3 regions of the Bacillus seohaeanensis genome follow, and region 3 is predicted to be linked to each of the others. Evidence: predicted binding sites of a transcription regulator. Region 3 holds the regulator's gene; each other region holds the start of a gene.
What was found. The regulator Rex, encoded in region 3, represses fermentation and respiration genes when NADH is low (regulators of the CRP and FNR family bind a similar motif). The targets are predictions, from matches to a motif close to TTGTGAAATATTTCACAA.
Positions count from the first base shown of each region.

Region 1: ACFSUL_RS05220 (DoxX family membrane protein) is a predicted target of Rex. The motif match lies at 5,281-5,298, and genes of this name have one in related genera.
Region 2: ACFSUL_RS06250 (YwiC-like family protein) is a predicted target of Rex. The motif match lies at 5,536-5,553, and genes of this name have one in related genera.

Region 1 covers NZ_JBHUMF010000012.1:99,389-106,983, forward strand. Annotated here, with positions in the region: gene ACFSUL_RS05195 (branched-chain amino acid aminotransferase) at 1-811, shown strand, start outside; gene ACFSUL_RS05200 (MBL fold metallo-hydrolase) at 1,056-1,913, shown strand; gene ACFSUL_RS05205 (CynX/NimT family MFS transporter) at 1,972-3,195, opposite strand; gene ACFSUL_RS05210 (DUF2269 family protein) at 3,615-4,067, shown strand; gene ACFSUL_RS05215 (2-keto-4-pentenoate hydratase) at 4,293-5,066, shown strand; gene ACFSUL_RS05220 (DoxX family membrane protein) at 5,324-5,830, shown strand; gene ACFSUL_RS05225 (YfhD family protein) at 6,025-6,219, opposite strand; gene ACFSUL_RS05230 (YfhE family protein) at 6,322-6,444, opposite strand; gene recX (recombination regulator RecX) at 6,613-7,416, shown strand; gene ACFSUL_RS05240 (SDR family NAD(P)-dependent oxidoreductase) at 7,441-7,595, opposite strand, start outside.
Region 2 covers NZ_JBHUMF010000015.1:44,085-51,679, reverse strand. Annotated here, with positions in the region: gene ACFSUL_RS06290 (YebC/PmpR family DNA-binding transcriptional regulator) at 109-828, shown strand; gene ACFSUL_RS06285 (L,D-transpeptidase family protein) at 999-1,502, opposite strand; gene rlmN (23S rRNA (adenine(2503)-C(2))-methyltransferase RlmN) at 1,703-2,773, shown strand; gene ACFSUL_RS06275 (hypothetical protein) at 2,888-3,094, shown strand; gene ACFSUL_RS06270 (hypothetical protein) at 3,721-3,855, shown strand; gene ACFSUL_RS06265 (hypothetical protein) at 3,889-4,080, shown strand; gene ric (iron-sulfur cluster repair di-iron protein) at 4,133-4,825, opposite strand; gene ACFSUL_RS06255 (hypothetical protein) at 4,858-5,352, opposite strand; gene ACFSUL_RS06250 (YwiC-like family protein) at 5,628-6,350, shown strand; gene ACFSUL_RS06245 (Crp/Fnr family transcriptional regulator) at 6,540-7,253, opposite strand; gene mobA (molybdenum cofactor guanylyltransferase) at 7,513-7,595, shown strand, end outside.
Region 3 covers NZ_JBHUMF010000011.1:4,798-12,392, forward strand. Annotated here, with positions in the region: gene ACFSUL_RS04620 (ABC-F family ATP-binding cassette domain-containing protein) at 1-745, opposite strand, end outside; gene ACFSUL_RS04625 (redox-sensing transcriptional repressor Rex) at 1,093-1,770, shown strand; gene ACFSUL_RS04630 (twin-arginine translocase TatA/TatE family subunit) at 1,819-1,995, shown strand; gene tatC (twin-arginine translocase subunit TatC) at 2,011-2,778, shown strand; gene ACFSUL_RS04640 (YdiK family protein) at 2,795-3,001, opposite strand; gene ACFSUL_RS04645 (CPBP family intramembrane glutamic endopeptidase) at 2,998-3,738, opposite strand; gene groES (co-chaperone GroES) at 4,150-4,437, shown strand; gene groL (chaperonin GroEL) at 4,589-6,220, shown strand; gene ACFSUL_RS04660 (hypothetical protein) at 6,592-6,966, shown strand; gene ACFSUL_RS04665 (hypothetical protein) at 7,015-7,595, shown strand, end outside.

The DNA of each region.
Region 1 (7,595 bases), on a different contig from region 3:
TAGGCCTGATCAAAATATGAAAAGGTTAAATCGATCAAATGACAGATTGTGTATACCGAAAATTGATGAGGAATTAGCGTTAAGTGCTTTGAAACAATTGATTGCTGTTGATAGGGATTGGGTTCCGACAGTAGAAGGCACTTCACTTTATATTCGACCGTTTATTATTGCGACAGAACCACATCTTGGTGTGGAACCTGCTAGAAACTATCGATTTATGATTATTTTGTCGCCTGTTGGTGCCTACTATAAAGAAGGAATTAACCCTGTTAGAATTGCTGTAGAAAGTGACTATGTCCGTGCTGTGGCAGGTGGAACGGGTAATGCGAAAACGGCTGGAAATTATGCTGCTAGTTTAAAGGCATCAGAAAGTGCTAGTGAAAATGGTTATTCCCAAGTGTTATGGTTAGATGGAAAAGAAAGGCAATACATTGAAGAGGTTGGAAGCATGAATATCTTCTTTAAAATTAACGGGGAAGTCATTACACCTGTATTAAATGGAAGTATTCTTGAAGGAATAACTAGAAAATCAATTATTGAACTACTAAAATATTGGAATATACCTGTCGTGGAACGAAAAATTTCCATTCACGAAGTTCAACAGGCTTATAATGACGGTTTATTAGAGGAAGCATTTGGAACAGGGACAGCAGCAGTTATATCACCAATTGGGGAACTCTTCTGGCAAAACGAAAAGCTAGCGATTAATAACGGAGAAATAGGGCAGTTATCAAAAAAACTATATGATTCATTGACTGGAATTCAAAAGGGAACTGAACCAGATCCATTTGGCTGGACTCTTAAATTGTAATCATGAAATTCTATTCAGGGCGTTTCCACAAATAAGTGGGAACGCTTTTTCAATTGGGTTAAATTATTTCACTAAAATATTAGTGGGGAAAATTAACATGGATATTTTCAGAAGTAGACAAGAGGCAGGAAATGTATAAAAAGATGAGAGTTCCTAACAAAATCCTTACTAAATAATATACCAAAACAGGGAAACAATATTCTTGTACTAGTATAAAAGGTGTTTATAAAGGGAGGATTATGCGATGGGTAAGGAAATGAACTATGGAAGTGATTATAAATATATTCCCGCAACTTCTATAGGAAGTGGTGTAGGCATGGAGGTACTACCAGACTTATATTGTCATACGGTTCAAATCGTCAATATTCTGTTAGTTGGAAATCCAGAAACGAAGGACTTTGTCTTGGTTGATGCCGGAATGCCTGATTCGGCAAACGAGATTATTTCCGCTACGGAAGAACGGTTCGGTCCAAATAGTCGTCCTAAAGCAATAATCTTAACGCATGGTCATTTCGATCATGTTGGTGCTATTATTGAGCTCGTTAACCATTGGGAAGTTCCTGTATATGCACATGAATTGGAAATGCCATTTTTAACAGGACAAATGAGTTATCCAGAACCAGACTCGACGGTCGAGGGTGGAATGGTCGCAAAAATGTCGCCGTTATTTCCAAATGAAGCTATTGATTTAAGTGATCATGTTGAAAAGCTACCTTCTGACGGGACTGTTCCTCATATGCAAGGTTTTCGTTGGATTCATACGCCTGGGCATTCGCCTGGACATGTTTCGTTATTTAGAGAGAAAGACCGAGCATTAATAGCAGGGGATGCATTTGTTACTGTCAAACAAGAGTCACTTTATAAAGTTTTCACACAGGAACAGGAAATAAGCGGACCTCCAAGGTATTTAACGACAGATTGGAAAGCTTCTAAGCAATCCGTTGAAAAATTGGAAGCGTTGAAACCATCTGTGGCAGTAACGGGACATGGACTGCCTATGAGAGGGGAACTATTGTCTAAGAGCCTAGATAGGTTAGTCAGAGAATTCGATCGTATTGCGATTCCAGACTATGGTAAGTATGTGGATGAAAAATTGCATTAGGAGGTAGCTTTTTGGTATAGGTAAAATCCCGCTTGATGAAAATGCGGGATTTTAATTATTAGTAATCGTAATTTTGGTGTTGTTCTTTCACAATATACTGATTCCGACCAGCGCCCAAACCAGCCAGTATCATCACGATTGCTACTATAGATAAGACAATTAAGGGGAGTGTCCAGGAATGGGTTTGATCGAATAAAAATCCGATTAAAATTGGTCCAATTGCTGCTAGTAAATAGCCGATGGATTGTGCCATTCCAGATAAATCAGCTGCTTGCTTTGCATTAATTGTTCGTAAGCCAATAAAAGTAAGTGCTAAACTAATACTTGCACCTTGGGCAACTCCTATACATATAATCGACACTACTAATAGAGCATGGCTAGCACCAAGCAGGATCCCCATTATTCCCGCAAAGTAAAAGAACCCAATGGTTAGCACAATGCCCTTCTGATTTTTAAAACGGCCAGCCAACACTGGGGCGAAAAAGGTTGTCGGTAGGCCGACCAATTGCATTAAGGAAAGCATCCAACCTGCTAAGGACAAATCCATTCCGTTACTTTCCAATATTTCTGGCAACCATGCCACCGTACAATAGAATAAAAACGATTGTAACCCCATAAAAATGGTGACCTGCCATGCAAGTGGTGATTGCCAGAGGTCTTTACTAGAAGATTGGCTGTTCTGAGTAGCTGTTTGTTGATTATTCCGCCGTGACTGTGGTAACCAGATAACTGCTGCAATCACCGCTATCACTGCCCAAACAGCTAGTGCTTTTTGCCAACCTAACGCCAATCCTTGTGCAAGTGGAATACTAATCCCTGACCCGAGCGCAGCAAAGGTATTCATTGATGTTGTATAGGTACTTGTCATAATCCCAACCTTTTCAGGGAATTTCAGCTTTACAATACTTGGTAAGAGAACATTTCCAATAGCAACACCAACACCTACTAGTATGGTGCCGAGGAAAAGTGTAGAGATAAATCCAGTAGAACGAATCACAATTCCAATGAATAATACAATTAACCCGAAGAAAACAGTCCGTTCATTGCCAAACACCTGTCCAATTCTTGGGGCAAGAATTGAAAGAATAGCGAATGATAGTAAAGGGAGAGTTGTAATAAAACCAGCTACCCCGTTCGATATTCCTAGATCATTACGAATCAACCCAATAATTGGTCCAATCGCCGTGATTGCTGGACGTAAATTAAAAGCAACAAAAATAATTCCTAAAACCAGAAGCACCTGTCTAATTGTTTTCTTTTCTAATGCTACTTGTTTGCCCATACATAGCCTCAATTTCTAATAAAGAATTTAATTTAGTGAAACAAACCAATTATATAATGAAAAGAAACTTTTTAAAACTTGAGACTGGAAGCAGAGACCTAAATTATTCGGTATCACGAGTGAATAGTACTAAAAGCACAGGCTAAGAAATACTCATAAGGTATCAGTTTTCCTTTTTAGTTATGATTAATAGGAAACAGGCCTCTCTAATTAGAGTTAGACGCATCCTCTTATTTAGTTCTTTTAATCTAATAAAATAATAATTTTTTACATAATAAGTGATAAACTCCTATAAATTTTTATATAATAATAGTCAATTATTCACAGTCTCTATATACTATGATAACTTACGAGCGAGTAGGAGGGATTTCTGCTAGCAAAAGGGAGTAAGGGGTATTAAAAAACAAGGGGGGATGAGGATGACTGTATATGGAGCATTAGTTCTGATCCACGTAATCGCAGCAGTAGTGGGATTAGGACCAACATTTATTTTTCCAATAATAGGAAAATTCGCAAAAACAAAAGAACAGTTAAAATGGTCAAATGAGTTAATGGAAAAAATTGAAAAGCCTGTAAAGATTGGCAGTATAGCTTTACTGGTAACAGGTTTAATTATGGGGGTTATTAATCCAAACCTATTTAAAGAGGGGTGGTATATCACTTCTATTATTCTTTATATAGTAGCTCAAGTATTAGTAATAGGAGTAGCTGCTAAACAGACAAAAGAATCCGTACAAATACTTGAGAATGCAACAGGAAATGCAATACCAACAGAAGTAGTAGAAATTAATAAAAAAGCAGATAAAGCTCTCGCCACAGCAAGTGCAATTGCTATTATAATGATTTTTTTGATGTCCGTAAAACCATTTTAGGGAGTATGCTACCCGTTTCTAACATCTAATTTCAGGTAAAAAAGATCCCCCAACTCTGTAGGAGCTAGGGGGATCTTTTTTACACTTCCAATTTACAAACTAATTAGTTAGATATTCTGTCATTTTGTAGCCAATTGCAGGGAATGAACATATAGTTGTCGAATTATTTGCTAAAGGAAAGAATTATCGTTTCACTTTATTTATACATAGAAAGGATGCATCAGTATGACAACGAAAACGCAGGATATAGTGACAACGTTACTAGATACATACAAGAAGAAGAGTCCGCTATCTTGTATAGAAACAGCTGGTTTTTCGACAGAAGCTGCTTTTTATGAAGTCCAAGATGAATTTATTCAAAGAAAAATTGAGGGTACTCACGAAGATATCAAAGGTTATAAGATTAGCTTAACGAATAAAGGCTTGCAGGAAATTTTCCATACAGACTCTCCTATATATGGAACATTAACGGATAATACAGTAGTAAATGGTGTTATACATAAAAAAGAACTATTTTCCCCGTTATTGGAAACGGAACTAATGTTCATGGTTACAGAGGATATTTCACCATTTGCAGATGTGTCGGAAATTATTGAAAAGACATTGATTGCTCCTGGTCTTGAAATCCCAGATAGTCGGATAAAAGATTGGTTCCCGAAGCTATCCATTGGAGAGTTAATTATGGATAATGCGGTTACTGGTAAAGTAGTAGTAGGTGAGCCTATTAAAATAGATTCAAAGAGTACGTTAGAAGATATTTCTGTCACGCTTTATCATAATGATAAACAAGTTGTTAGTGGACAATCTAATTTTGTTTTAGATAATCCTATCAATGCTGTTGAATGGCTTAATAATAAGTTATCTACACAAGGAAGCGTTCTGAGAAAGGGAATGATTATATCCTCGGGTACATTTATTAGCCCTATTCCATTAGAATTGGGTACTTATCGTGCAGTTTTTGCTCATTTTGGTGAAGTAAAGTTGGATGTGGAGGAGTAAGCAATATAATGCGCATCTGCTGCCTCTGATGGTAGATGCGTATTTTTTTGAGAAAGAGGAGATAAAAGGATGTGACAAAAATATGACAGCTGCAAAAACCTATTGCGCTATATTGAAAAAAGTAGTACATTAAGAGTGTAAAGAATATGTGAAATAATTCACAAACATAAAAGATGATCATTATTAATAAAGGAATTTATTTTTTTACCTAAACTTGTGAAATATTTCACAATTAAAACAAAAGGAGTGGAGCCATTATGAAATGGTGGGAAAATCCAAAAGTTAGTGTAGTCTGGACAGTAGTAAGAGTTTGGTTAGGTTTACAGTGGATAGAAGGTGGCTGGCATAAAATTAACGATGGTTTTGATGCAAGCGGATTTCTACAAGGTGCATTAGCAAAAGCAGGTGGAGATCATCCTGCCGTTCAAGGCTGGTATGCAGGTTTCCTTGAAGGTTTCGCTGTACCGAATATCGAATTGTTTAATGTTCTTGTCCCTTGGGGAGAATTTTTGGTGGGTGTTGGACTTATTACAGGGTTAGCAACAATCCCAGCTTTAATCGCCGGAGCATTTATGAACTTGAACTTCTTAATGGCAGGAACAGTCAGCACAAATCCAATTCTTTTTACAGCAGCAATCATCCTGTTATTCGCAGGCAAGGGAGCTTATAACTATGGAGGAGACCGTTGGCTTATCCCTTATATGAAAGGTCACTTCTTTAAAAATAAACATAAACACGAACCTAAAAAAGCTGTAGTATACTAATGAAAAATCGGCCTGGGAGGAAATCCCGGCCGATTTTTGTTTATCCCGCATTAACGGGTAGTAAGACCCCCACCTCAAGGCTTAAGGAAACCGGAGAAGCGTAGGTGGGGGGGCAAACTACCCGTAAACGCCCGATTGGTTCAACTAACAATCAGTGTGGATGAAAGAAAACCCCCACTGATTGAAGTTTCACTTTATTTACCTTGATTACTTTGTACACTTTGTCTTTGGTTAGCAGCGTTTGCACGTGCTTGCGCTTCCATATCAGCTTGGTCTGCGAGTTCGCGTGAGAATTCTTCATCTACTCCGTCAGACTTTAACTGTTTAGGTGTTTGAGGTAAGTTTTTTGTGTTTTTATCTCGATTTTTATGTCCGTGGTTTCTACCCATTGTTTAAAACCCCTTCCGTCATTAAAAGGTAAGAAGCCTTTAGTAAGGGCTTCCTATCTTATCATGTGATGAAAAGTGTTTTTTTAGTTAGGTAGTTTTTTACTATTTGTTATTTTTTTGCGTGTATCCACCAGCACGATCTGCTGCTTTAAATTCTCTTGCATATGTCACTTCCTGCATACTAGATAATACAGATTTTGTTTTGTCTTTCTTATTTTTTGGCATAGTATGTACATCCCTTCTCTGAAAAATTTTAGAAAGTTTATTTTAGTTTTTCCTTCTATAGAAAGGAACATACATAATTTCTGCTTAATCTTTTTATTTGTTATATAATTTACTTATTAATAAAATCAGTAACAAATGGAGAGTTTGATGAAAACGAGGTGAAAAAACATGGGGGAAATAACCAAAATAACCAAACAGGTAAAAAATGATGAAAGATACAATATTTTTATGGACGGTAAATACGCCTTTAGCGTGGATGAGTCAGTGCTTGCACAATTTCAACTTCGTAAAGGATTGGAATTAGATGAATTAATGATGTCAGAGCTTCAATATAAGGATGAAGCAAAAAAGGCATTTAATAAAGCACTGCATTTTCTTTCTTATCGAATGCGGACGGAAAAAGAAATACGCAATCATTTAAAGGAAGCAGAGTTAGACGACAGTCTAATCCAAGAAGTTATTCATAAATTAAGCGAATACAAATATATCAATGATAAGGAATTTGCAGAAGCTTTTGTTCAAACTCAATTGAACACTTCTGACAAAGGACCACAATGGATTAAAGGGGAACTAGCTAAAAAGGGTGTCGATGAGTTACTAGTAGAAAATGCGTTAACCTCTTTTACAACGGAGCTTCAAGTTGATAAGGGTGTGGCTATCGCTCAGAAGCTTCTTCACAAATACCGCAAAGATTCTTTAGTGCAAGCAAAACAAAAGATAAACCAGAATCTTCTTAGGAAAGGGTATACCTCTTCGATAAATAAAATAGTGTGGGAAGCCATTGAAACGGATAGGAGTACAGACGAACAATGGGAAGCGCTCACCCATCAAGGAATGAAAGTGCATAAACGCCTGCAATCCAAATTTTCAGGGATACAGTATGAACAAAAAATGAAGCAAACACTTTATCGAAAAGGATTCTCTCTTGAAAAAATTGATGCATTTCTTGAGAAATTAAAAAATGAAGAGTAGGGGAGGAAGTCAATCCCCCATTCTTCATTTTTTTGACTCAATAACAATTTCATTTTCTGTTTCATATTGATTGATGATAATTTCCGCAATTTCACTAGGTGATCGGAGTTTTTCTGGATTTCCTACGTGGTCTGATTTGTCCCAGAAAGGTGTATTCATTCCGCCCATAAAGGCGTTTA
Region 2 (7,595 bases), on a different contig from region 3:
AGCTAGAACTAGACAAGCATAAAAGAGCCTAATTATATTAATAAAGTGTTGAAGAAGCAGTTTATTGCACTAAAATTGTAGATTCAAAGTTGAAAGTGAGTGTTCAATATGGGACGTAAATGGAACAATATTAAAGAAAAAAAAGCGTCAAAAGATGCAAATACTAGTCGTATATATGCAAAATTCGGACGTGAAATTTATGTAGCGGCAAAACAAGGGGAACCAGATCCTGAATCAAATCAGGCTTTAAAAGTCGTACTTGAACGTGCGAAAACGTATAATGTACCGAAAGCAATCATTGACCGTGCGATTGAAAAAGCGAAAGGTGGTTCAGAAGAAAACTATGACGAACTTCGTTATGAAGGCTTCGGACCAAACGGATCAATGGTTATCGTAGATGCACTAACAAATAACGTAAACCGTACTGCATCGGAAGTGCGCGCTGCTTTTGGTAAAAACGGTGGTAACATGGGGGTTAGTGGATCAGTAGCCTATATGTTTGATGCCACAGCTGTTTTTGGTGTTGAAGGAAAAACAGAGGAAGAAGTGCTAGAACTATTAATGGAAGCAGATGTCGATGCACGAGATATTTTAGCAGAAGAGGAAGCAGTTATTGTATATGCTGAACCAGACCAATTCCATGCCGTGCAAGAAGCATTCAAAAGCGCTGGGATAACAGAATTTACCGTTGCAGAACTAACAATGCTTGCACAAAATGACGTAACACTTCCAGAAGATGCACAAGAACAATTTGAAAAAATGATTGATGCTATAGAAGACCTAGAAGACGTTCAACAAGTGTATCACAATGTAGATTTAGGTGAGTAATAGACAAATGCTCTGATAAGCAAATGGCGCCCGGACCAATGAGGATGCCATTTGACCTCGAGGGGATAAGCAGACATGAAAGCAGACCTTTGGTATGTACAAGGTCTGCTTATTTCATTGTTAAGGAAATCTGGTTAAAGCAAAATTTTTCTATATTCTAATAAAGAGGGTTAGAATGATGGACGAATCAAAACCCGAGTTCCAATTGGAATCGTGTTTGCCAGTTCTTCTACATCTGAATTATACATTCGTATACAACCTCTTGAAACTGCTTTTCCGATGGAAGAAGGGGTATTTGTACCATGAATTCCATAATGTTTTTTAGAAAGAGACATCCACATTGTTCCAAAAGGTCCACCCGGATTGGGAGCTTTATTAATTACGACAAAGTCGCCGACGGGTGTTTGATGGAGAACCCTTCCCACAGCAATTGGATATGTTTTTACAGGAGTGCTGTTCTTCATAAGTGTTAATGTTCTATTGGAAGTCGAGACGTGGATGGAATAAGGAATTTGGTCAGGGTTAGGGAGACCAGGAATAGTAATCGCTTGCCCAACATAAATCATGTTGGGATTACCGATTTGGTTGGCTTGAACGATGGATGAAAACGGTACACGGTAATCTTCTGAAATTGACCATAACGTTTCATTAGGCTTGACAATATGCTGGTACATAAAAACCTCCAAAAGTTTTCATTTTGATTACTATATGTGGTTTTTTTGTAATTGACCAATAAGAAGTATGCTTTTTTGAAGAAATCAGGGCAAAATACTAATAAATTAAGATTTTCCAGTATAAATGGGTTGCTACATTGGAATACATTAAGTAGTATAGAACAGTAGAAAAAGGTAAAGTTTCGAAATGAGGGTTTTAAATGGAAAAGAAATCCATATATGGATTAACACTAGATCAACTTACATCATGGTTAGTTGAGAATGGACAGAAAAAGTTTCGTGCCGCTCAAATTTGGGATTGGCTATATAAAAAGAGAGTAACAGATTTTTCGCAAATGAAAAATTTAAACGAAAGTTGTATTGAATTATTAAAAGAAAATTATTTCATACAAACACTAGAGCAGGAAATTAAACAGGAATCAAAAGATGGAACAATTAAATTTTTATTTAAACTTCAAGATGGGAATTTAATTGAAACAGTATTAATGCGATTTAATTATGGTTTATCTGTTTGTGTGACAACGCAAGTCGGTTGTAATATTGGCTGTACGTTTTGTGCAAGTGGGTTACTGAAAAAAAATCGTGATTTATCAAGCGGAGAAATTGTTGAACAGATTATGAATGTTCAACATCATCTTGATGAAGTAGGAAAAGGTGAGCGAGTTAGCCATATTGTTGTGATGGGAATTGGAGAACCGTTTGATAATTATGATAACATGATGGATTTCTTCCGCGTGGTAAATGATCAAAAAGGTCTTTCCATTGGAGCAAGACATATCACGGTATCGACAAGTGGTCTAGCAAACAAAATTTATGATTTTGCTGATGAAAATATTCAAATTAACTTAGCGGTGTCATTACACGCACCAAATAACGAACTTAGAACGCAAATTATGAAAATAAATAGAGCGTATCCACTGGAAAAATTAATGCCGGCGATTGATTATTATTTAGAAAAAACCAATCGCAGAATTACGTTTGAGTACATCTTACTTCGGGATGTTAATGATCATAAGGAAGAAGCACTGCAACTAGCGAAGTTGCTAAAAGATAAACGCCATTTATCCTATGTCAACTTAATCCCGTATAATCCTGTTGATGAGCATAATCAGTACCAACGAAGCACAAAAGAGTCAATTGTGAAGTTTTATGAAACATTGCTCAACCATGGCATTAACTGTGGTGTCCGTGTAGAGCAAGGTTCAGATATCGACGCTGCATGTGGCCAGCTACGAAGTAAACAAATTAAAAAAGATAAAGCTCGTTCCTAAAAATAAATACAACTACGGTGAAGAGCACATGGACTTTAGGAAAAGTCTATGTGCTTTTTAATTTCTTAATGTTAGCATGAAGATAAAGGCAATCAGGATACTTGGGGGTGTAGAATGGAGAGGATGGAACTTAGTTTTAAAAATAGAAGGGTGAGAATGTGGTTTCTTGTGATGGTCCCAGCGCTACTTATTGCAATTCTTTTGTTTATAATCCTTTCAAGTGATTATCATTTCGTTCCTACTGTGATTCCTATCGTGGCGATGGTTGCTTATTGGGTGTGGAGCGTCTTAGAAAAATATAAAAGTAAGAAAACAAGTTAGATGCGGGGCTTGTAAGGCACGTTGCTGCATCGGATAAACTGTACTTACGAAAGGTGTATGGAAGTAAAATCCATGCGTTTTTTGTATAGGCTCTTTTCTCAGAGATTGTTATTCTGATTTATAAACTTTGCCCGTTAATTTCCGCTACGGGCACTAGATGCGAGTCTCTGAGAAAAGCGGAAGTGGCTTGCTCAACTCGTGAAGAAAATAGGAAAAATCCCCAAAGGAGCTTTTTGCCTTTTGGGGATTATATCTTTTTCACAGCGAGCTAGACATCGGCTTCTCCTGTGGGGCCTTCTCACTTTCCTCTCTTCTCACAGGAGTCAAGCGCCCTCCGCTCCAATAAGCTCAGTTTGTTAAACTTAGCTTGTAGTTGAAAAGCAATAGACTTTACTAAAACAACCTTTGTATAAGTATTAATTATGTTAAGAGAAAGGAAGTAGAAGCCTTATAGATGTTAAAACAGAAATAGATTGGCGCATTGATTATTTGTTTGAGAATTTGTGGTTAGGCGACAATCGAAGAGTTTCTTCTATTTAAAGTAATCGTAAATATAGAAAGAAAAAAATTCCATTATATGTTAGCATTAAAAAGAGATATCTATATATAATGCGGAGGAAATAAAATTGACATTAGTCGGAATTGCAATTTTACTCATTCTATTTTTTTCAACTAGTATTATTGAAAAAACATTAAAGTCAATAGAAAAGCAGAATGATCGTGTGATTGAACTATTGGAAGAAATTCGGGACAAAAAGTAGATTGATGGAGAAAAAGAAGGTGGGCATGAAATAATGAACAATTGGTGGTACGGTTTTTATTTTTTAGTACTAGGCATTATTGCTTTTTTTACAAGGGAATTTGTCACATTTATTATGCTAGGCTTCATTTTACTAAGTTTGAATAACATTAATGCAACATTAAAGAAAATCTATCAAGTGAACAAAGAGAAGGAGAAAAATGTTGGGTTAAATGAAAAAAGCTAAAACGCTCCTTTGCGTTTTAGCTTTTGATTAAGACAATATTTTCGTTTCTCTTTTACATATATCGTGGAAACAAAATATTATTTTCTAAATGAATATGTTGGAACGTATCTTCCTCTAGAAATTCTAATCGATTATAAACAAGTTCAAATGTACGGCAAGCACCTTCTGGTAATGTAAAATCACTTGTAAGTTCTCTAATTTCTTTTATAATATTACCACTGCGGTCATGCTCCGCTTCTAATTCGATAATGATATTTTTCAGTCTTTCTGCATCCATACCTTGTTTCGATTCAAAAGATAGGATCGCAGGGAAAGAAATTTCTTCTTCCTTATTCGTATGTTCTAGCAACTCTGCTGTTAGCTCAATAAATAGTTCATGAACCCGTTTCATAAATGGGTGTGCGTCTCCATGGACAAGCATTACTTTTTTAACATATGGCAATAGCATACTTAACTCTTCCCGAAGGAAGGCGTGATGTTTAGTAATAATATGATCAATTATTTTGTTTGAATCTTTTTCTCTCCAATCAATTGCATCATCGTTTGCGTAATTATTCTCATATAACTCATTTAATTGCTCAACAATCTGAGCATCTTGTAATTTTCTTTCACGAACCACCTCACCAAGTGGGCGATTCCCTCCACAGCAAAAATCTATTTTATTTTTCTTGAAAAAATCACTTGCTTTCGGAAATTCTGTTACGATCTCACCAACTATAGACATTTCATTAAATTTTGTAGTCATTACTGCACCTCCTATTAGTAGAGTAAATCATTCTATCCTTCGTTTTGTTGATGTATGTCACATTCTTCATTATTTTTTTGTAACCGGTGAGAATAGGTGCTAAGTACTCCATAAGAAAACGTCAAATTTAGGTGCATTAGTTTTAATAGTAGAATGTGCGTATGTGAATGTTGGCTAGCAATACTCAGGAACAGATGGATAGGCAGTTGTAATAAGATACTATCGTCTACTGCCTTCGTTTTAAAAATACGGGAAAATGTTTCATTTTTGTGGTAATTAGGGATAACCTCTCCTTCTGACCATTGAGCTACAACCCAAGAATTATGTGATTTCTGAACATCTAGCAATTCCACTTTTCCCTTTAACATGATAAATATTGATTCTGGAAGAAGGATGTCCCTTAACTCCTCGTCATGATTTACTTTCAGTAGGTTCCCTTTTTTGGTCAATTGCGCCACAATATCCAATCGTAGGTCTTCAAAGAGTGAGAGTCTTTTTAACTGAAAGATATAATCATAGCTATTCATATGATTTCCACCTTTTTATCATTCAAAATCGAAGAGTGATAGAAAAAGTTCACTCAGAAGAAGCCGCTAGTCGCTACAATAAAACAACGTGAGACTACTTCGAGTTCCTTTTTTTATAAACTCTAATGGATTTGAATAATATCTTTAGTTTTCTTCTATCTTACTCGTTTCTGTTTCACACTTCTGTGACACTTTTCACACCGAGAATATGAGAAAAGTCACATCTAGAGGGTCTATTAGCTGCTATGATAGGCGTTAGAGAGAGGTGGAGAGACATGAAGATTTTATTACCTAAGCAGCACGGAGCGTGGGCAATGCTTCTTATACCATTTTTACTTGGAATGCTTGGAGGAGAAGCTACTATTTTTCATCTTCCCTTCCTTTTTGGTTGGCTTTTTCTTTATCTAGCTACAGTTCCAATCTTTATGTTATTAAAAAAGAAGAAAATAGCCCTTCATAAAAAATGGTCAATCATATATATTTCGCTTGCACTTGTTTTCCTCGTTTTCCCATTGTACGAAGAGTGGAGATTACTATTTTTTAGTTTTGCGATGATTCCGTTTTTCCTTATTAACGTATACTTCACGAAGAGGAAGAAGGAGCGGGCTTTCCTTAATGATGTCTCCGCGATTATCATTTTTGGAATCGGTGGGTTGGCGAGTTATTTTTTAGGTAGCGGCACACTTGATGGCACGGCTTGGCTTATTTTTATCTATTCCTTTTTCTTCTTTTTAGGTAGCACGTTTTATGTGAAATCCATGATTCGGGAGAAGAAAAATCAAACATTTAAATGGTATTCATGGGGATACCACATAGGTTTAGTTGTGATGGTTTTCGTGTTTGGACATATGTGGCTAACGCTTGCTTATGTACCAAGTCTCATTCGAGCAATCGGATTGTATGGGAAACCGTTGCCGATTATGAAGTTGGGTATACTAGAGATAGGAAATAGTTTTATTTTCTTTATGACAATGATCATGTATTTAACTGTTTTCTAGTAAAGCTACCATTATTGATTGGAAGAGGAATAGGGCATTTGGAGGCAATCGATTGGCGCAAAAAACAGGAATGCAGACTTGACATTCCTGTTTTAAACTTAGAGGCTTTTTTCTCATAGATTGTTGTTTTTCCTTATAGATTCAGCCCGTTGATTTCCGCTCCAATCAACCCAGTGGCGGAAACGTAAGTTAATCAATGTTACAAATTTCAATTGGACAGTTTTCACAACCAATTTCCATTCGTAAAAAATCAATTTTGTGGATGATAATTTTTCCTGTGTCGTTAAGGGAGATGACCTTCTGTTTTTTTAGGTCACTGAGCATTCTGTTCACACTTTCACGTGCAGATGCGACAAAATTGGCTAACTCCTGGTTCGTTAGCACGATATCGATTAACAAACCGTCATCCTGCTTTACTCCATAGCTATTCGATAAACGAATTAAGGTGGAATAAAGGGCACCTTTTTTCCCGTTTAACAAAAGGTCGCGAATTTTTGACTGTGTTTTGCGAAGATGAACGCTCATCCACTTCATGTATTCAAATGTTAAGGCATTATTATAAGCCAACTCTTGTTCAAGAGTCGTTTTATTTATCGTGATAATGTCACAATCATCAAGAGCAAGAGCGCTTAGCATGTACTTCGATTCATCAGAAAATAAGGTAAGTTCACCGACAAGATCATCCTTCTTACATATTCGAAGTGATAACTCTTTGCCATCTGGTGTCAGTTTCCCGATTTGGATAAGACCAGACTGAACTAAGTAAATTTCTTTTGCATCCATTCCTTCTTGGAAAAGATACGTGTTTTTTCTTATCTTCCGTTTCCTTCCAATCGAGATAAGTAATTGACGTAGGTTATCAGACATTAATTTAGTATCATTATTATAAGCTTTCGCTAGCATGGCGTAACACTCCTTCAGGCAAAATGAAGTATCTATAAAAACCAAGTAAAAAAATTTCCGTTCGTTTTTTAGTACTTATTGCTTAAAAAATACCAAACTGCTGATGTAAGAAGTGTGATATACATCACAGTTCACAAATATATCATATTTGGAAGTCGAAGCTTTTTTATTAGGATAGACCATTATTTTCTTAAGATGGAAAGGGTAGGAGTAACTCTGGGTGAGGGGGGCATCCGAATGAAAAAAGGAGAGGATCGTTTTGAAAAGAGAAGAAATAATAGGAGTTATTTTAGCTGGTGGACAATCTAGACGGTTTGGACAACCCAAAGCGTTTGCCAAAAG
Region 3 (7,595 bases):
TATAATTACCATGAAATTTCTTTGATTTATTTCGAGAAACTTCATAGACAGAATTTACGACACTGTCCAAGAAATATCGGTCATGGGAGACAATTAGTACAGCACCTTGGTATCCTTGCAAGTAGCCTTCAAGCCATGAGAGAGTTTCGATATCCAGATGATTAGTAGGCTCATCCAAAATTAATATATCTGGTTTCGTTAATAATAGTTTTCCGAGTGCTAGCCTCGTTTTTTGCCCTCCACTAAGAGTGGAAATCTTTGTTTCATAATCAAAATTTGCAAAGTTCAAGCCATGCAGAACAGAACGAATATCGGCTTCATACTGATAACCGCCTGAATCTTTGAAAAGGACTTGAAGTTCGTCGTATTCCTTTAAAACCCTTTCGTAAACATCATTGTTTTCGTATACAGCAGGGTCAGCCATTTTTTGTTCAAGAAGGCGTAGTTGCTTTTCTTGTTTGCGTAGCGTTTCATATACAGTCAGCATCTCATCCCAAATAGAAAGGCTTGATTCCAACCCTGAATGTTGCTCAAGATAGCCAATGGAAACATCTTTTGGCTTCATTATTTCCCCTTCGTCATAGGAAAGGTGTCCAGCAATTATTTTTAATAAAGTAGATTTTCCTGCTCCGTTTCTCCCTACAAGAGCAACTCGATCCTTTGATTGTACCTCTAGTTTTATATTAGATAGAATTATTTCTGGACCAAAAAATTTTGTTACCTGATTCACTTGTAAAAGAATCATAACGTTTCACCTCAGTTTCTTACTAATAGTTTATCGTATTTTTTAGGAAAACAGCAATCTTTCAAGAAAAGGAAGTAATTAGGATGACTATTAATCAGGACAGATATAGTATAGAATATAGTGTAGGATAAAGATATCTAATTCCAGTGGATAAGCGCCTCAAAGTCATAAGTCAAGCGTCTTAAAAAGGTAAGCTCGCCTTATGTTTTGTCTGAGTCTGCTTAAGCCGCTTCCGCTTTTCAAGTAGTACGAGCTTTGCAAAAGAATTATTTGCTTTTGGAAGCGTTAACAGTGTGGTTTAATAGATAACATATAGAAATTGGTTTAATAGATGTGGGGGAAAAGGTATGAATCAAGAAACAGCAAAAATTCCACAAGCAACGGCAAAGCGCTTGCCGCTTTATTATCGCTTTATAAAAAATCTATCCTCTTCTGGGAAGCAAAGGGTGTCTTCTAAAGAGTTGAGTGAAGCAGTGAAGGTAGATTCTGCTACTATTCGCCGAGATTTTTCTTATTTTGGGGCGTTAGGAAAGAAAGGGTATGGATACAATGTTAATTATCTGTTATCCTTTTTTCGCAAGACACTCGATCAAGATGCTTTAACGAAGGTTATTTTAATTGGTGTAGGTAATTTAGGCACGGCATTTCTTCATTATAATTTTATAAAGAATAATAATACTAAAATAGAGATGGCATTTGATGTTGATCCGGGGAAAGTCGGCACAGATATTGGGGATGTCCCCGTTTATAGCTTAGACGAACTAGAAGAAAGGCTCGAAGGGGAGAATATAGAAGTAGCGATACTAACTGTTCCAGCAACTTCTGCACAAAATATTACCGATCGTTTAGTTTCATCCGATATAAAAGGAGTGTTAAACTTTACTCCTGCACGATTAAGTGTACCAAATCACATACGAATTCATCATATTGACTTGGCAGTTGAGTTGCAGTCACTCGTATATTTTTTAAAGCATTATACAGAAGAAGACACGGAAATGTCACAAGATGAATCGGTGACGGAATAGAAAAATAACTTGTAATAAGTTATGATAGTAAAGAGGAGGTGTCACATAATGCCAATAGGTCCAGGTAGCCTCATTTTAATAGCGATCGTTGCTTTACTCATCTTTGGCCCGAAAAAATTGCCAGAGTTAGGGAAAGCAGCTGGAAATACATTACGTGAATTTAAAAATGCAACAAAAGGCTTAGCAGATGATGATGATGACAATAAGAATAAAGACGCTAAGTAGAGTAGGATGAACGCCATGAGTCAAAATGACATGACGCTTTATGAACATATAGGTGAATTACGAAAACGACTCATGTTTGTAGTCGTTTTCTTCTTGTTAGCTTTCATTGCTAGCTTCTTTCTAGCAGAACCGTTAATAAGATATTTACAGCATGCAGATGAAGCAAAAGAATTGACGATGAATGCTTTTCGTATTACAGACCCACTTAAAATTTATATGGAAATGATGATATTTATATCACTTATTGTGACATCACCAATTATTCTTTTTCAGCTTTGGTCTTTTATTAGTCCTGGTTTATATGAAAAAGAAAGAAAAGTGACATTGAGTTACATTCCAATCTCACTTTTACTTTTCTTAGGTGGTCTATCTTTTGCTTATTTTATCCTTTTTCCATATGTAGTAGAGTTTATGATGGGGTTGTCGGATACGCTTGAAATTGAGCAAGTGATTGGAATTAATGAATACTTTCATTTTCTTTTTCAGCTAACTGTCCCGTTTGGGTTTTTATTTCAATTACCTGTTGTAATGCTGTTTTTGACTAGACTTGGGATTATTACGCCAATGTTTATGGGGAAAATGAGACGTTATGCTTACTTTGTGCTTTTTGTTATTGCAGCGCTCATTACTCCGCCAGATATTGTTTCTCATTTAATGGTTACTGTACCGTTATTTGTACTTTATGAATTGAGTATCTGGATTTCCAAAATTGGATATAAAAAGGTATTAGAAGCAGAACAAAAACGTGAAATTGAAGAAGTTGAAAATGAAAATAGGGATTGATCAAAATGATCAATCCCTATTTTTTATTATTCATTGCGTTTTTAATTTTAAAATGGATACCTATCATTCGAAATCCTGATCCAATATCAAGAGTCGCTAAAAATATCAACATATAAGTGAAAAATCCCCATCCGCTGTCATTCACTGTTTGAATGGCAATATACGTAAAAAGTACTCCAAGAAGGAGATAGATCACTCCAGAAAAAAGTGGTGATCTTCTCATAGTAATCCTCCTATAAATCCTTGTATTTGTTCTGCCTCTTTTATCATGTCTTCTAAATCATCTTTGAAAATACTTTGAATAAGAACAACCATGGAATTCATTGCAACATGAGCACAAATTGGAACAATAATCCGCTTTGTTTTCACGTATAGAAAAGCAAAGGTAAAGCCCATTGCAGAATATAAAAGGACATGTTCAGGTTCAAAGTGAGCTAGCGCAAAAATAACAGAGCTAATGAGACCAGATAAAAAGAAGTTTAGCTTTTCATATAGTGAACCGAAAATAATTTTCCGGAAAACAATTTCCTCTAAAATCGGTCCAATAATAGCAGCAACCATCATCATAAGCGGCACTTGTTCAATAATGCCGATAATATTCTTTGTATTTTGAGAGCCCATTTCAATACCTAGTGCCTGTTCAATTCTAATAGCGAGGGATTGGGCAAAGAAAGCCATAAATACACCTAGAATTGCCCAGATGAAAGAGTTGAAAGCATTTAATGGGGCAGAACGATCTAACTTTGTCGTTCTATCGTCTTTACGTAAAATCATCCCAACGATCAGAAGTGTCGCTGTAAAACTAATAACAAGCCAATAGCCTGGCACAACTGCTTTCACCTGTTCTTCAGGCTGAGCAAGGACATCCACACCTATTTTATATAGAAGCGGTACGCCAACAATGCTAGAAAGTTGCATTACTACGTAGGCAATCAGTATGTAGCCATAGTGTTTTTTCAATTTTATATCTCCTTTAAACGACTAGATATTAAAGTCTATTCTTTTAGAATACCTTATACAGTTCAACTAACAATCAGTGGTTTTACTGGTAGTTATCTCCCACTAATACTTCTTTGATGCCTTTAAGTCCTGAGGTGGGGATTACATCCAGTTAATGCAGGACAAACTACCTTTCAATTCTACTAGTAAACATCGGCACGTTCAAATATAAGGTCCCAGCAATGAAGTATAAGAATAGAGTAGGGAAGGTAATATAGAATAGTGCGAAAAAAAGGAGATTTTGACGAATATTTTTTGAGCAGCCCCCTTGCAAAATGAAAGCGAATTAATTATTATAATAATTGTGTTAGCACTCACAGATAAAGAGTGCTAATAAGAAAATCTTACATAATTTCGAGGAGGTTGTTTCACTTGTTAAAACCACTAGGTGATCGCGTCGTTATCGAGCTAGTAGAATTAGAAGAAAAAACAGCGAGCGGTATTGTGTTACCCGATTCAGCAAAGGAAAAACCACAAGAAGGTAAAGTTATTGCTGTAGGTTCAGGTCGCGTTCTAGACAGCGGTGAGCGCGTAGCTCTTGAAGTGTCTGTCGGCGATCGAATCATCTTCTCTAAATACTCTGGTACAGAAGTGAAATACCAAGGCACTGAATACTTAATTCTTCGCGATAGCGATATTTTAGCTGTTGTTGGTGAGTAATAATAGCTTTGGATAAAGTGAAACTTCCATCAGTGAGGTTTTTCCACTGATGGTTAGTTGAACCAATTGGGCGTTTACTGGCGGTGTTCGAAGAATAAGGGCTACCGACAGTTAATCCGGAATGAATTGATAATAAGAGGAGGACTTTGAAATGGCTAAAGAAATTAAATTCAGCGAAGAAGCTCGTCGTTCCATGCTTCGTGGTGTAGATCAATTAGCAGATGCAGTAAAAGTAACTCTAGGACCTAAAGGACGTAACGTTGTTCTTGAAAAGAAATTTGGTTCACCATTAATTACAAATGATGGTGTAACAATTGCAAAAGAAATCGAACTAGAAGATGCATTTGAAAACATGGGTGCAAAACTAGTAGCAGAAGTAGCTAGCAAAACAAATGAAATTGCTGGTGACGGTACAACAACTGCAACTGTTCTTGCACAAGCAATGATTCGTGAAGGACTTAAAAACGTAACTGCAGGTGCTAACCCTGTCGGCGTACGTAAAGGTATCGAAAAAGCAGTTCTTACAGCTATTGAAGAGTTAAAAACAATCTCTAAACCAATTGAAGGTAAAGAGTCTATTGCTCAAGTTGCATCAATCTCTGCAGCTGACGAAGAAGTAGGTCAATTGATTGCAGAAGCAATGGAACGCGTTGGTAACGACGGCGTTATCACAATCGAAGAGTCTAAAGGCTTCACTACAGAGCTTGATGTAGTAGAAGGTATGCAATTCGACCGTGGCTATGCTTCTCCATATATGGTAACAGATTCAGATAAAATGGAAGCTGTTCTTGAAAATCCATATATCTTAATTACAGATAAGAAAATTGGTAATATCCAAGAAATCCTACCTGTTCTTGAACAAGTTGTTCAACAAGGTAAACCACTATTAATTGTTGCTGAAGACGTTGAAGGCGAAGCGCTTGCTACATTAGTATTAAATAAACTTCGCGGTACTTTCAATGTTGTAGCTGTTAAAGCACCTGGATTCGGTGACCGCCGCAAAGCAATGTTAGAAGACTTAGCGATTCTAACTGGTGGAGGAGTAATTACAGAAGATCTTGGATTAGATCTAAAATCTACGAATATTGACCAACTAGGTCGTGCTGCAAAAGTTGTGGTAACAAAAGAAAGCACAACGGTTGTAGAAGGTTCAGGAGAAGCGGATCAAATCGCAGCTCGTGTAAACCAAATTCGTGCTCAATTAGAAGAAACAACTTCTGAATTCGATAGCGAAAAACTACAAGAGCGTCTAGCAAAACTTGCTGGTGGCGTTGCAGTAGTTAAAGTTGGTGCAGCTACGGAAACAGAATTAAAAGAACGTAAACTACGCATTGAAGATGCATTAAACTCTACTCGTGCAGCAGTAGAAGAAGGTATCGTTGCTGGTGGTGGTACAGCTCTAGTAAACGTATACAACAAAGTATCTTCTATCACAGCAGAAGGTGATGTTGCTACTGGTATTAACATCGTACTTCGTGCACTTGAAGAGCCAATTCGTCAAATCGCTCACAATGCAGGGCTTGAAGGTTCTATCATTGTAGAACGTTTGAAAAAAGAAGAGGTTGGTGTTGGGTTCAACGCAGCATCTGGCGACTGGGTAAACATGATCGATTCTGGTATCGTAGACCCTACAAAAGTTACTCGTTCCGCACTTCAAAACGCAGCAAGTGTTGCAGCAATGTTCTTAACTACAGAAGCAGTAGTTGCAGACATTCCAGAAGAAGGCGGCGCTCCTGCAATGCCTGATATGGGCGGCATGGGTGGAATGGGCGGCATGATGTAATAGGCTTTTAAGCCTTTAAATCATGAATGCCTGATTTAAATCTCATCATAAATAGCAAAAAGAGGCTTTCATAAGTTGAGTAAACTTTTGAGAAGCCTCTTTTTTATGGTTATATAAAATGGAGATACAAGACTAATATAAAAAACATTTTCTTGAATTAGGTGCGAATGGGGAAGTAGTTTTCAGTGTTACAGGCAGTCTCAAATGGGGTGACTCAAGGGCTATCACTTGTTTTGGTCGAGTTACTGGAATATAATGGCGTAGGTCTTATTTATTGGTTCCTTAGTCTGATTATTAATACTGTAAGGTTAAAATTCTCTTAGTGTACTTAAAGAATAGTATGCATCTAAGAGAAAGAAGGGAGAGTAGACATGATAGTCGTAGATAAAAAGAAATACAAAATGGAAATTGTGGAAGCTAAGCAGGAAGTACGTGTGCAGGTGCATGGGTTAATTAGAGAGGGAGATGCGGCAAGTTATTTAGCCGATTTACAGGAAACGATTAATAAAGTATCAAGAAGGGACTATGTGTTTGTTGTTGATGCAACTCATCAAACGCCGGTCCCATCAAAAGTCGTACCGCAGTTAGAGGAAACGATGCAATTTTATTCTGGCCTAGGCTTTAAGGAGGTTTTTGTAGTAAAACCTTCATCCAAGATTGCTCAAGTGCAAATTAGAAATGTGTTAGAAAGAATTCAGTTCACTGGTTCATTGGTGGATAATGTTCCTCATTCTAACGTGCATTAAACTTTAATAAGGAAACCTATATTTTATCGTTTGAAAGGAAGTCAACAAATGCAAGCAACAGAAGCGTTATATACTTATGAAATTTTAACAATGGAACAAACAGATTTAATTCATAAAGCAGCTGATTGTCTAACACGTTCGTTTGTTGGAATTGATGTTAATGGAAATTGGATACAGGAGCCGATGGTAGGGCAGCTAAATCTAGCTTATGAAGACTTTTATCAATTTACCAAGGATTATTTGGACTCGACAGTAGATCAAGGATATTGTGCAGTTGCTAAAGATGCTGACAATAATGTTGTTGGTGTACTTGCCGGAGATACAAATGCACCAGAGATTATTGGGGAGGATATATTTGAAGGGTCTTTTTATGATATGAATGTAATCTTGCGTGTTTTAGAAGATGTCGATAAACGTTTTATGGAAGATTATAAACAACGAAATGGAAAGGAATTAATAGACGGAGAGTTATTACATATATTCATGTTGGGTGTGACAGCCGAGCATGATCGTCACGAAGTTATTCAACAATTAGGGAATAAACTGATAACAAAGGCATCTTCACAAGGTAAGAAGGTCATTTTAGCTGAAGCAACAAATAATAAGTCCATTCGGGTAATGGGAAAATA